DNA from 3 places in the Pseudomonas sp. 1176_21 genome. Region 1 is predicted to be linked to each of the others. Evidence: predicted binding sites of a transcription regulator. Region 1 holds the regulator's gene; each other region holds the start of a gene.
The links. Region 1 encodes sigma-54, which starts transcription at its own class of promoters, with help from an activator protein. Its sites were predicted from a motif close to ANTGGCATNNANNTTGCTNT; they were not measured.
Positions count from the first base shown of each region.

Region 2: glnK (P-II family nitrogen regulator) is a predicted target of sigma-54. The motif match lies at 1,896-1,915, and genes of this name have one in related genera.
Region 3: flhA (flagellar biosynthesis protein FlhA) is a predicted target of sigma-54. The motif match lies at 2,255-2,274, and genes of this name have one in related genera.

Region 1 covers NZ_VXCV01000004.1:461,649-465,892, forward strand. Annotated here, with positions in the region: gene lptA (lipopolysaccharide transport periplasmic protein LptA) at 1-323, shown strand, start outside; gene lptB (LPS export ABC transporter ATP-binding protein) at 324-1,049, shown strand; gene FW760_RS12980 (RNA polymerase factor sigma-54) at 1,238-2,731, shown strand; gene hpf (ribosome hibernation-promoting factor, HPF/YfiA family) at 2,814-3,122, shown strand; gene ptsN (PTS IIA-like nitrogen regulatory protein PtsN) at 3,135-3,599, shown strand; gene rapZ (RNase adapter RapZ) at 3,602-4,244, shown strand, end outside.
Region 2 covers NZ_VXCV01000002.1:370,310-374,553, reverse strand. Annotated here, with positions in the region: gene FW760_RS06740 (YifB family Mg chelatase-like AAA ATPase) at 1-1,132, opposite strand, end outside; gene FW760_RS06735 (accessory factor UbiK family protein) at 1,446-1,709, opposite strand; gene glnK (P-II family nitrogen regulator) at 2,051-2,389, shown strand; gene FW760_RS06725 (ammonium transporter) at 2,431-3,756, shown strand; gene sutA (transcriptional regulator SutA) at 4,222-4,244, shown strand, end outside.
Region 3 covers NZ_VXCV01000008.1:61,940-66,183, reverse strand. Annotated here, with positions in the region: gene flhF (flagellar biosynthesis protein FlhF) at 1-60, opposite strand, end outside; gene flhA (flagellar biosynthesis protein FlhA) at 72-2,201, opposite strand; gene flhB (flagellar biosynthesis protein FlhB) at 2,366-3,502, opposite strand; gene fliR (flagellar biosynthetic protein FliR) at 3,505-4,244, opposite strand, start outside.

The DNA of each region.
Region 1 (4,244 bases):
CCGTGACCATCACCCGCACTGCCTCCGGCGATATCGACGTCGTGACCTCGGTGGGCAACCTGGCCTACTTCGAGCAGCAGCAGAGCGCAGCCAAGCCGGACAAGATGCAGGGCTACGGCAAGACCATTCAGTACAATGCGCCACAGAACCGCATCGTGCTGATTGACCGCGCCAAGGTCATCAATGAAGGCAACACCACCGAAGGCGAGAAAATCGTCTACGACACGGTGAAGCAGATCGCTACCGCTGGTCGCGGTGGCAAAGTCACCGAGTCGCGTCCGCGCATCGACATGGTGATCCAGCCGAAGAAGAAGGCCGAGTAGATGGCAACCCTCAAAGCCCAGCACCTGGCCAAGGCCTACAAAAGCCGGCAAGTCGTGCGTGATGTCAGCCTGTCCATCGACAGCGGCCAGATCGTCGGCCTGCTCGGCCCCAACGGCGCCGGCAAGACCACCTGCTTCTACATGATCGTCGGCCTGGTACAGGCCGACCAGGGCCGCGTGCTGATCGACGACCTGGACGTCAGCCACCAGCCCATGCATGGTCGCGCACGTGCCGGCATCGGCTACCTGCCGCAGGAAGCCTCGATCTTTCGCAAGCTGTCGGTGGCCGACAACATCATGGCGATCCTCGAGACCCGCAAGGAACTCGACCGCGATGGTCGCCGCAAGGAGCTTGAAAGCCTGCTGCAGGAATTTCACATCAGCCACATCCGCGACAACCTGGGCATGAGCCTGTCCGGTGGTGAGCGGCGCAGGGTGGAGATTGCCCGGGCACTGGCCACCGCGCCCAAGTTCATCCTGCTCGACGAACCTTTCGCCGGTGTCGACCCGATCTCCGTGGGCGACATCAAGCAGATCATCCACCACCTGAAGGCCAAGGGCATCGGCGTGCTGATCACCGACCACAACGTCCGTGAAACCCTGGATATCTGCGAAACCGCCTACATCGTCAACGATGGCCAGTTGATCGCCGAAGGCGATGCACAGACCATCCTGGCCAACGACCTGGTGAAAGAGGTGTACCTCGGCCACGAGTTCCGCCTGTAAGCTGCGGCACATGGCTGAACATGGCGCTGCCTGGGCGCTGGGAAATGGCTCCACCCGGGGTTAATTGTTCCAGCGCTCTAGGCAAACGCTTTGATTTCAGGCATATAATTTGCTTAAAGTTGGCGCCTCTCGCGCCCTTGTAGTAGATGGCGCCTGTGCGCCGGCGAATAAGGTGTTAAGCCCCAGCCATGAAACCATCGCTCGTCCTAAGAATGGGCCAGCAACTGACGATGACTCCTCAGTTGCAACAGGCTATCCGACTGCTCCAGCTCTCCACCCTGGACCTGCAACAGGAAATCCAGGAGGCGCTGGAGTCCAACCCGATGCTCGAACGCCAGGAAGAAGGCGAGGATTTCGACAACAGCGACCCGATGGCCGACAACGCCGAGACCAAGCCGGTTGCCGAACCTCAGGAGAGCAGCTTCCAGGAGTCCGCCCCCACGGTGGACAACCTCGAAGAAGGCGAATGGAACGAGCGCATCCCCAACGAACTGCCGGTCGACACGGCCTGGGAAGACATCTACCAGACCAGCGCCAGCAGCCTGCCCAGCAATGACGATGACGAGTGGGACTTCACCACCCGCACCTCTGCCGGCGAGAGCCTGCAGAGCCACCTGCTGTGGCAGCTCAACCTGGCACCGATGTCCGACACCGACCGGCTGATTGCCGTGACGCTGATCGACTGCATCAACAACCAGGGCTATCTCGAAGAAACCCTCGAAGAGGTGTGCGAGTCGTTCGACCCGGAACTGGACATCGAACTCGACGAAGTCGAGGCCGTGCTGCACCGCATCCAGCAGTTCGAGCCCGCCGGCATCGGTGCCCGCAACCTCAGCGAATGCCTGCTGCTGCAACTGCGCCAGCTGCCGCCGCGTACGCCGTGGATGGCCGAGGCGCAGCGCCTGGTCAGCGACTACATCGACCTGCTCGGCAGCCGCGACTACAGCCAGCTGATGCGTCGCATGAAGCTCAAGGAAGACGAACTGCGCCAGGTCATCGAACTGGTACAGAGCCTCAACCCGCGCCCCGGCTCGCAGATCGAGTCCAGCGAAGCCGAATACGTGGTGCCCGATGTCATCGTGCGCAAGGATTCCGACCGCTGGCTGGTCGAGCTGAACCAGGAAGCCGTGCCGCGCCTGCGGGTCAACCCGCAATACGCCGGTTTCGTGCGTCGCGCCGACACCAGCGCCGACAACACCTTCATGCGCAACCAGTTGCAGGAGGCGCGCTGGTTCATCAAGAGCCTGCAGAGCCGCAACGAGACGCTGATGAAGGTGGCCACGCAGATCGTCGAGCACCAGCGCGGCTTTCTCGACCACGGCGACGAGGCGATGAAACCGCTGGTACTGCACGATATCGCCGAGGCGGTGGGCATGCACGAGTCGACCATTTCGCGGGTGACCACGCAGAAATACATGCACACCCCGCGCGGCATCTACGAACTGAAATACTTTTTCTCGAGCCACGTGAGCACCTCCGAGGGCGGCGAATGCTCGTCCACGGCGATCCGCGCGATCATCAAGAAACTGGTCGCGGCTGAAAATCAGAAAAAGCCATTGAGTGACAGCAAGATCGCTGGTTTACTGGAGGCACAAGGCATCCAGGTAGCCCGTCGCACCGTCGCCAAGTACCGCGAGTCCCTTGGCATTGCACCGTCGAGCGAACGCAAGCGATTGATGTGACATCCCCTGAGATGTGCCACCGCAATTCAGTGGCAGGCGCAACACCTGCCTCTTATGCACCGGCAACAAAAGGAGAAGCTGTATGCAAGTCAATATCAGTGGACAGCATGTAGAAGTCACTCCGCCACTGCGCGAGTATGTCGAGCAGAAGCTGAAACGACTGGAGGGTCACTTCGACAAGATCACCAACGTGACGGTGATCATGAAGGTCGAAAAGCTTCAGCAGAAAATTGAGGCTACCTTGCAGATCCCGGGCGGCGAAGTGGTTGCCAACGCCGAACATCAAGACATGTATGCAGCGATCGACGCCCTTACCGACAAGCTCGACCGCCAACTGAAAAAACACAAGGAAAAACAGCAAAGCCTCCTGCAAGGTGCAGCGGCCCGCTGATCCCCCCCACCCATGATCCGACTAGAAGATATCCTGACCCCCGGCCGTTCCCTCGTGAACGTGTCGGGCGGCAGTAAAAAGCGTGCGCTCGAACAGATTGCCAATCTGATCGGCAAGGAAGTACCCGAGCTGGACACCCAAACCGTGTTCGAGAGCCTGATCGCCCGTGAAAAACTGGGCTCGACCGGCTTCGGCAATGGTATCGCCATCCCGCACTGCCGCTTGAAAGGTTGTGAAAAACCGGTAAGCGCCCTGCTGCACCTGGACGCTCCCATCGACTTCGACGCCATCGATGGCGCTCCCGTCGACCTGCTGTTTCTGCTGCTGGTCCCGGAAGCCGCCACCGATGCGCACCTTGAGCTGCTGCGCCAGATCGCCAGCATGCTCGACCGCAAGGACGTGCGCGACAAACTGCGCGCGGCCACCGATAGCCAATCCCTGTACCAGGTCGTACTGGACGTGCAAAACGGGCACTGAACATGCGTTTGATCATCGTCAGCGGTCGCTCCGGCTCCGGCAAGAGCACCGCGCTCGCGGTACTTGAGGACAACGGCTACTACTGCATCGACAACCTGCCTGCCGGGCTGTTGCCGCAACTGGCCGAAAACGCACTGATCAATACCGAGCTGCTGCAGCCGCTGGTGGCCGTTTCCATCGACGCGCGCAACCTGCCCAGCCACCTGAGCCGCTTCCCCGAGCTGCTGGAGGATGCCCGCAGCAAGCACATCCATTGCGATGTGGTGTACCTGGACGCCGACGAGGAAACGCTGCTCAAGCGCTTCTCGGAGACGCGCCGACGCCACCCGCTGACCAACACGCAACGCTCCCTGGCCGAAGCTATCCGGGTAGAGAGCGACCTGCTGGGGCCGATCGCCGACCTGGCCGACCTCAAGATCGACACCACCAACCTCAACCTGTACCAGCTGCGCGACTCGATCAAGCTGCGCCTGCTCAACCAGCCCGAGCCGGGCACGGCGTTTCTGGTGGAGTCGTTCGGCTTCAAGCGTGGCATGCCGGTCGACGCCGACCTGGTGTTCGATGTGCGCTGCCTGCCCAACCCCTATTGGAAGCCCGAGCTGCGGGATCATTCGGGGTTGGAGCAACCGGTCATCGACTACCTGG
Region 2 (4,244 bases), on a different contig from region 1:
GCAACGGGCCGGAGAGCTTGTTGCGGTAGCGCTGGATCTGGTCGCTGCTGCATCGGCAGCGACCGGTGGGGTCGCCATGGTAGCCGCAGGGGCAGGGGTTCATCGCCGCCACCAATTGGAAGCGGGCCGGGAAGCGGATCTTGTCCTTGGCCCGGGCGATCACGATTTCGCCCGATTCCAGGGGCTCGCGCAGCACTTCCAGCACGCGCCGCTCGAACTCCGGCAACTCATCCAGAAACAGCACGCCATGGTGGGCCAGGGTGATCTCGCCGGGTTGCGGGCGGCTGCCACCGCCGACCAGTGCGGCCCCCGACGCCGAGTGATGCGGGTGGCGAAACGGACGCTGCGGCCAGCTGTTGAGCGGCAGCGGGCTGGCGACCGACTGGATGGCCGCCACCTCCAGCGCTTCGCGCTCGTTCAGCGGTGGCAGCAGGCCGGGCAGGCGGCTGGCGAGCAGAGTCTTGCCGGTGCCGGGTGGCCCGCTGAACAGCAGGTTGTGGGCCCCGGCCGCCGCGACCAGCAGGGCACGCTTGGCGGCAAGCTGGCCCTGCACCTCGTTGAGGTCGGGGTAGGGCTGGCTGTGTAGGACCAGGCCGTTGGCCTTGTAGGGTTCGAGGGGCTGCTGGCCGTTGAGGTGCGCGACCAGTTCCAGCAGGTGGTCTACGGCGTACACCACCAGGCCCGAAGCCAGGCAGGCCTCCTCGGCATTCTCCCGTGGCACCACCAGGGCGCGCCCGGCTTCGCGGGCGGCAAGGGCGGCAGGCAGCACGCCCTGCACGCAGCGCACCGCCCCCGACAGCGCCAGCTCGCCCAGGCATTCCACTGCGTGCAGCGAGGCGATCGGCATCTGCCCGTTGGCGGCCAGGATGCCCAGGGCTATGGCCAGGTCGAAGCGTCCGCCATCCTTGGGCAGGTCGGCGGGGGCGAGGTTGAGGGTGATGCGCCGCGCGGGGAACTCCAGGCCGGAGTTGAGGATGGCGCTGCGCACACGGTCCTTGCTTTCCTTTACCGTGGCTTCGGGCAGGCCGACCAGGGTCAGGTTGGGCAGGCCGTTGGCCAGGTGCGCTTCGATGGTGACCGCAGGGGCCAGTACGCCCACCTGGGCGCGGCTGTGGACAAGGGCGAGGGACATGCACACTCCATGATCGGGACAATGCCGCGTCCTGCGGCTGGGGCAAGGATAGTGGTGCGCGCGCAGGGTGCGCGGGGGAGAGTGAGTCGAGGTTTTGCAGCGGTTGACGGGGCCAGGAGCGCTGGTCAAGATCACGGCGCCCCGGTGCAGCCTTCGGGCCGCGACGGCGTGCGTGCCAATGGCTTCTATCGCCGCTTGGGGGTGGGAGGTGGTGGCGCAGTTGGAGGAGGGGGATGTGCGGTATGAGAAGGTGAGGCAGGCCCCTGCATGACCCTGCAGGCGCCGGCCCCGCCGACGAAGGCTGCGCTGCGCTCTACTCGGCAGCCGCCGGGTTCAGCCGCGCTTCCATCTCTTCGACCTTGGCCTCCAGCGCCTCCAGGCGTGCGCGGGTGCGGGCCAGCACTACCATCTGGCTGTCGAACTCCTCACGGCTGACCAGTTCCAGCTTGCTGAAACCACTTTGCAGCAGCGCCTTGAACTGGCTTTCCAGTTCGCTGCGCGGCTGCGCGGTGTCACCGCTGAACAGGCGCGAGGCCTGGTCGCTCAGGGCATCGAGAAAGGCTTTGGGCGCGAGCATGTTGGTCCGTCCGGTAAATGCAAAGAGGCGGCCAGTGTAACACGCACCCCACGCCCGCTCGCCCCGCACGCTTTTCGCGCATTCCCCCGATCGGTAGCGCACCATTTTTGTGCGTGTTTGCCCTGCTGGCGACTGGCCAATTCCAAGCAAGGCACGCAAGCCGTTGTAATTGGTGGCTTTGGCAGACATGGCAAGGTTTCTGCTTAGAGCCAAGTGACTCATGCACTGGTGTCGGGCCTTGGGATTGAGGCCGACGAAGCGTTACAAAGCCAGGCACTGCGCTTAGACTTGAGACGGGTTTGTTTTCCTGGGGCAAGTCCACCAATTCGGGAGAGAGTTTCATGAAGCTAGTCACTGCCATCATCAAGCCATTCAAGTTGGACGACGTGCGCGAGTCGCTGTCCGAAATCGGCGTGCAGGGCATTACCGTCACGGAAGTCAAAGGCTTCGGACGGCAGAAAGGCCACACCGAGCTGTATCGCGGTGCTGAATACGTAGTCGATTTCCTGCCCAAGGTGAAGATCGATGTCGCCATCGACGACAAGGACCTGGACCGGGTCATCGAGGCGATCACCAAGGCGGCCAACACCGGCAAGATCGGTGACGGCAAGATTTTCGTGGTCAATCTGGAACAGGCCATCCGCATCCGTACCGGTGAAACCGATACCGACGCGATCTAAGTAACGCCGCCCCAAACCCCAACGCCCCAGGAGATAACAATATGACTCTGCGTCAGTTCGCAGGGCTAGGAGCCCTTTTGTCCCTCGTAATGCCTGGCATGGCCATGGCAGAGGAGGCAGCCGCCCCCGTGCTCAACTCCGGCGACACCGCCTGGATGTTGACCGCCACCGCGCTGGTGCTGTTCATGACCATCCCGGGCCTGGCGTTGTTCTACGGCGGCATGGTGCGTTCCAAGAACGTGCTTTCGGTGATGATGCAGTGTTTCGCCATCACCGGCCTGATCAGCATTCTGTGGATGGTCTACGGCTACAGCCTGGCGTTCGATACCACGGGTATGGAAGAGGGCGTGGTCAACTTCAATTCCTTCGTCGGCGGGTTCTCCAAGGCCTTCCTGGCCGGCGTCACCCCCGCAAGCCTGACCTCGTTGTTCCCCGAGGCGGTGTTCATCACCTTCCAGATGACCTTCGCCATCATCACTCCGGCCCTGATCGTCGGTGCCTTTGCCGAGCGCATGAAGTTCTCGGCCATGCTGATCTTCATGGCCGTGTGGTTCACCCTGGTCTACGCACCGATCGCGCACATGGTCTGGTCCGGTGCCGGCGGCCTGATGTGGGACTGGGGCGTACTGGACTTTGCCGGTGGCACCGTGGTGCATATCAATGCGGGTATCGCGGGCCTGGTGGCGTGCCTGGTGCTGGGCAAGCGCAAGGGTTTCCCGACCACCCCGATGGCCCCGCACAACCTGGGCTACACCCTGATGGGCGCGGCCATGCTGTGGATCGGCTGGTTCGGCTTCAACGCCGGCTCCGCAGCCGCTGCCAACGGCACCGCCGGCATGGCCATGCTGGTGACCCAGATCGCCACGGCCGCCGCTGCGCTGGGCTGGATGTTCGCCGAGTGGATCACCCACGGCAAACCCAGCGCCCTGGGCATCGCCTCCGGTGTGGTGGCAGGCCTGGTGGCGATCACCCCGGCTGCGGGCACCGTAGGCCCGATGGGCGCACTGGTGATCGGCCTGGTATCGGGTGTGGTGTGCTTCTTCTGCGCCACCAGCCTCAAGCGCAAGATGGGCTATGACGACTCCCTGGACGCCTTCGGCGTGCATGGCATCGGCGGCATCGTCGGCGCGATTCTCACCGGCGTGTTCGCGGCCCCTGCACTGGGCGGCTTCGGTACCGTCGAAGATATCGGCGCACAGGTCTGGGTGCAGGCCAAGGGCGTGGGCTTCACGGTGATCTACACCGCTATCGTCACCTACGTGATTCTGAAGGTGCTGGACCTGGTGATGGGCCTGCGGGTCAACGAAGAGGAAGAAGCGGTCGGCCTCGACCTCGCGCAGCACAACGAGCGTGGCTACAACCTGTAACATGCTCGAAAAAACATGCCCGGCTTGCCGGGCATTTTTTTGCCTGGATTTTGTCCATCCAAGGGCACGCAAACGGTTTCCACGGGGGCATTTGCAGGCGCTTGACGCTGTAATGGCCATCAAGCATAAAACTTACAGCGAACAAGGATATTTAGGCACTTTGCTTTTTCACACATCACGCTAGAATGCGCGCCGTAGGGTGCGGATGACCTGTCCGCGCACTTCGATACCCTTTGCTAGGCTTGGCATTGAACAGGCCGCTCACGGCGGGGTCAGCTGGTGAAGCAATGCCGGCAGCTCTTTCTTTTTGTCGGGCCCTGCACGGGCCCGCACGGTGCTCGCCAGGTGGTAGGGCGGGCGCCGCTGGCCGCGGGCTACCCGTGGCCCTGGATTTTTCCGGCAGTGGCCGCACCTGGCGCTGTTGGTCTATAACTTATCTGCTTTTCGCAAGTCATGAGGTAGAACATGAGCGACGATGATCTGGAAAA
Region 3 (4,244 bases), on a different contig from region 1:
ATCACGAACCAGCTTCATGGCCTGACGCATATCAGCGGCGAAAAAACGCTTAACTTGCATATCCCACTACCTCAGCCGTTGGGGCCTACTGTGGCAACGATGGTAACTTGCTTGTTGTCAGGTATTTCCTGATACGCCAAAACATGCAAATTCGGTACAGCCAGGCGGCCAAAACGCGACAGCATCTGTCGAACGGGTCCTGCGACCAGCAGGATTGCAGGTTGCCCTTGCATCTCCTGACGCTGGGCGGCCTCGATCAACGAACGCTGAAGCTTTTCGGCCATGCTCGGCTCAAGAAGAACACCATCTTCCTGACCCTGCCCGGCCCTTTGCAAACTATTGAGCAAAATCTGTTCCAACCTTGGCTCAAGCGTGATCACAGGCAGCTCGGACTCAGTTCCTACAATGCTTTGCACGATTGCGCGGCTCAATCCTACGCGCACCGAAGCCACCAGCGCGGCGGTATCTTGACTCTTGGCGGCATTGTTGGCGATGGCTTCGGCAATGGTGCGGATGTCGCGCACCGGCACCTGCTCGGCCAGCAACGCCTGCAGCACCTTGAGCAGACCGGACAGCGGCAGCACCCCCGGTACCAGTTCCTCGGCCAGCTTGGGCGAGCCCTTGGCCAGGACCTGCAGCAGTTGCTGTACCTCTTCGTGACCGATCAGCTCGTGGCAATGCTTGTAGAGGATCTGGTTGAGGTGAGTGGCGACCACGGTGCTCGCGTCCACCACGGTGTAGCCCAGCGATTGCGCCTGGCTGCGCTGGGCCACATCGATCCACACTGCCTCCAGGCCGAAGGCCGGGTCCCTGGCGGCGATGCCGTTGAGGTTGCCGAACACCTGCCCCGGGTTGATCGCCAGTTCGCGGTCGGGGTAGATCTCGGCCTCGGCCAGGATCACCCCCATCAGCGTCAGGCGGTAGGCGCTGGGGGCCAGGTCGAGGTTGTCGCGGATGTGCACGGTGGGCATCAGGAAGCCCAGGTCCTGGGACAGCTTCTTGCGTACCCCCTTGATCCGCGCCAGCAACTGCCCACCCTGGTTGCGGTCCACCAGCGGGATCAGCCGGTAGCCGACTTCCAGGCCGATCATGTCGATCGGGGTAACGTCGTCCCAGCCCAGCTCCTTGGTTTCCTGAGCACGCTGCGGCGACGGCAGCAGGTCCTGCTGGCGCTGCACTTCCTGCTGTGCCTTGACCTTGGCCTGGTTCTGCTTGCGCCACACCAGGTAGGCGCCGCCCGCGGCCATCAGGCCGAGGCTGAGGAATGCCACGTGCGGCATGCCCGGCACCAGCCCCATGACGATCATCAGGCCGCCGGACACGGCCAGCGCCTTGGGCGAATCGAACATCTGCCGGTTGATCTGCTTGCCCATTTCCTCGGAGCCCGAGGCACGGGTAACCATGATCGCGGCGGCGGTGGACAGCAGCAGCGAAGGCAACTGCGCCACCAAACCGTCACCGATGGTGAGCAGCGCATACACGCGACCGGCGTCGCCGAAGGTCATGCCGTGCTGGAAGATACCCACGGCCATGCCGCCGATCAGGTTGATGAACAGGATCAGCAGGCCGGCGATGGCGTCACCGCGCACGAACTTGCTGGCACCGTCCATCGAACCGTAGAACTCGGCCTCCTGGGCCACTTCGGTACGCCGTGCCTTGGCCTGGGCCTGGTCGATCAGGCCGGCGTTGAGGTCGGCGTCGATGGCCATCTGCTTGCCGGGCATGGCGTCGAGGGTGAAGCGCGCGCTCACCTCGGAAATGCGCCCCGCACCCTTGGTCACCACTACGAAGTTGATGATCATGAGGATCGCGAACACCACGATACCGACCACGTAGTTGCCGCCGATCACCACCTCGCCGAAGGCCTGGATCACCTTGCCCGCGGCTTCGTGGCCGTCGTGGCCGTGGAGCATCACCACCCGCGTGGACGCCACGTTCAGCGCCAGGCGCAGCAGCGTGGCCACCAGCAGGATGGTCGGAAACACGGCGAAATCCAGCGGGCGCAAGGCGTACACGCACACCAGCAGCACGACGATGGACAGGGCGATGTTGAAGGTGAAGAACACGTCGAGCAGGAACGGCGGGATCGGCAACATCATCATTGCCAACATCACCAGCAGCAACAGCGGCACCCCCAGGTTGCCCCGGCCGAGCCCGGACAGGTTGCTACGGGCGCTGTTGATTAACTGAGAGCGATCCACCGATATTCCTCTTCAAGCAAACTTTTGACGCCATGCGGGCGCTTGGCGCTGCTATTGCAAGAAGCTTTCCAACTTTGGATCAGTGACGCGACCTTCGCCGACACTGCCGGCTCCTGCAGCGAAGGGGCCGGCACCTCGGCGCCGACGGGAAGAGCTCAAACGGTTCAGGAATCGCGGCGCAGCTCCGGCGGAATCGGCAGATCCTTGAGCGGCTCCGGCGCCTTGCCCTTGCCCGCCCGGTGCTGGCGAATCTGATACACGTAGGCCAGCACCTGGGCCACGGCCAGGTAGAGGCCGGCCGGGATCTCTTCCTCGAGCTCGGTGGAGTAGAAGATCGAACGCGCCAGCTCAGGCGATTCCAGCACCTGGATGTTGTGGGCATTGGCGATTTCGCGAATTTTCAGCGCCAGGAAATCGGTGCCCTTGGCCAGCAGCGTCGGCGCATTGCCCTTCTCGGGGTCGTACTTGAGCGCCACCGCATAGTGGGTCGGGTTGGTGATGATCACGTCGGCATCGGGGATCGCCGCCATCATGCGCCGCTGCGACATCTCGCGCTGCAGCTGGCGAATACGCTGCTTGACCTCCGGCTTGCCCTCGCTGTTCTTGTACTCGTCGCGCACCTCCTGCTTGGTCATCAGCAGCTTCTTGTGCGACTGGTACAGCTGCAACGGCACGTCCACCAGGGCAATCAGCAACAGGCCGGCGGCCATCCACAGGGCACTCCAGCCCACCACCTGCACGCTGTGGATGATCGCCTGCTCCAGCGGCTCGTTGGCAATGGCCAGCAGGTCGTCACGGTCCGACGACAACACCACCAGCGCCACGATCAGGATCACGAAGAACTTCGCCAGGGCCTTGAGCAGCTCGGTCAGTGCGTTCAGGGAAAACATGCGCTTGATCCCCGACAGCGGGTTCATGCGGCTGAACTTGGGCGCCAGGGTGCCGCCGGCAAACAGCCAGCCACCCAGCGAGATCGGCCCGATGAAAGCCACGATCAGCGCCACCAGCAATACCGGCTGCAGCGCCATCAGGGCCATCTTGCCCGAGGCCAGCAAGAAGGTGCCCATCGAGCGCTCGTCGATCAGCGTGTCGCGCGACAGGGTGAAGTTGATGCGCATGATGTCCATCAGCACTTCGGCCAGGCCACCACCGAACACCAGCAGGCCACCGGCCCCGGCCAGGGTCACCACCACCGTGTTGAGCTCCTTGGAACGGGCGATCTCGCCCTTCTCGCGGGCGTCCTTCTTCTTTTTCTCCGTGGGGTCTTCTGTCTTGTCCTGACCGCTTTCGCTCTCTGCCATGCTCAGCTCGCCCTCGCCAGCTCACGCAGCCACTGCAGGGCCTCGGAGGCCAGCGCCTGGTAATGGGAAAGGATGTCGGCCAGGACAACCCAGAAAATCCCGAGCCCCAGCACCAGGGTCAACGGGAAACCGATGGAGAAGATGTTCAGCTGCGGCGCTGCACGGGTCATCACGCCGAAGGCGATGTTCACCACCAGCAGCGCGGTGATCGCCGGCAGCACCAGCAGCAGCGCCGCGCCCAGCACCCAGCTCAGCCGCCCGACCAGGTCCCAGTAGTGGTTGACCATCAGGCCGGTGCCCACCGGCAAGGTGGTGAAGCTCTCGGTGATCACCTCGAACACCACCAGGTGCCCGTTCATCGACAGGAACAGCAGCGTCACCAGCATGCTCAGGAACTGGCTGACCACCGCCACGTTGACGCCGTTGACCGGGTCGACCATGGAGGCGAAGGCCATGCCCATCTGGATGGCCACCACCTGCCCGGCCACCACGAATATCTGGAAGAACAGCTGCAGCGACAGGCCGAATACCGCACCGATGAGGATCTGCTCGGCAATCAGCAGCAGCCCGCTGAGCGACAGCGGATTGACTTCGGGCATCGGCGGCAGGCCCGGCACCACCACCACGGTGATCGCCAGGGCCAGGTACAGGCGGATGCGCCCCGGCACCATCTTGGTCCCGATGATGGGCATGGTCATCAGCACGGCGGCAATGCGAAACAGCGGCAGGATGAAGCTCGCCA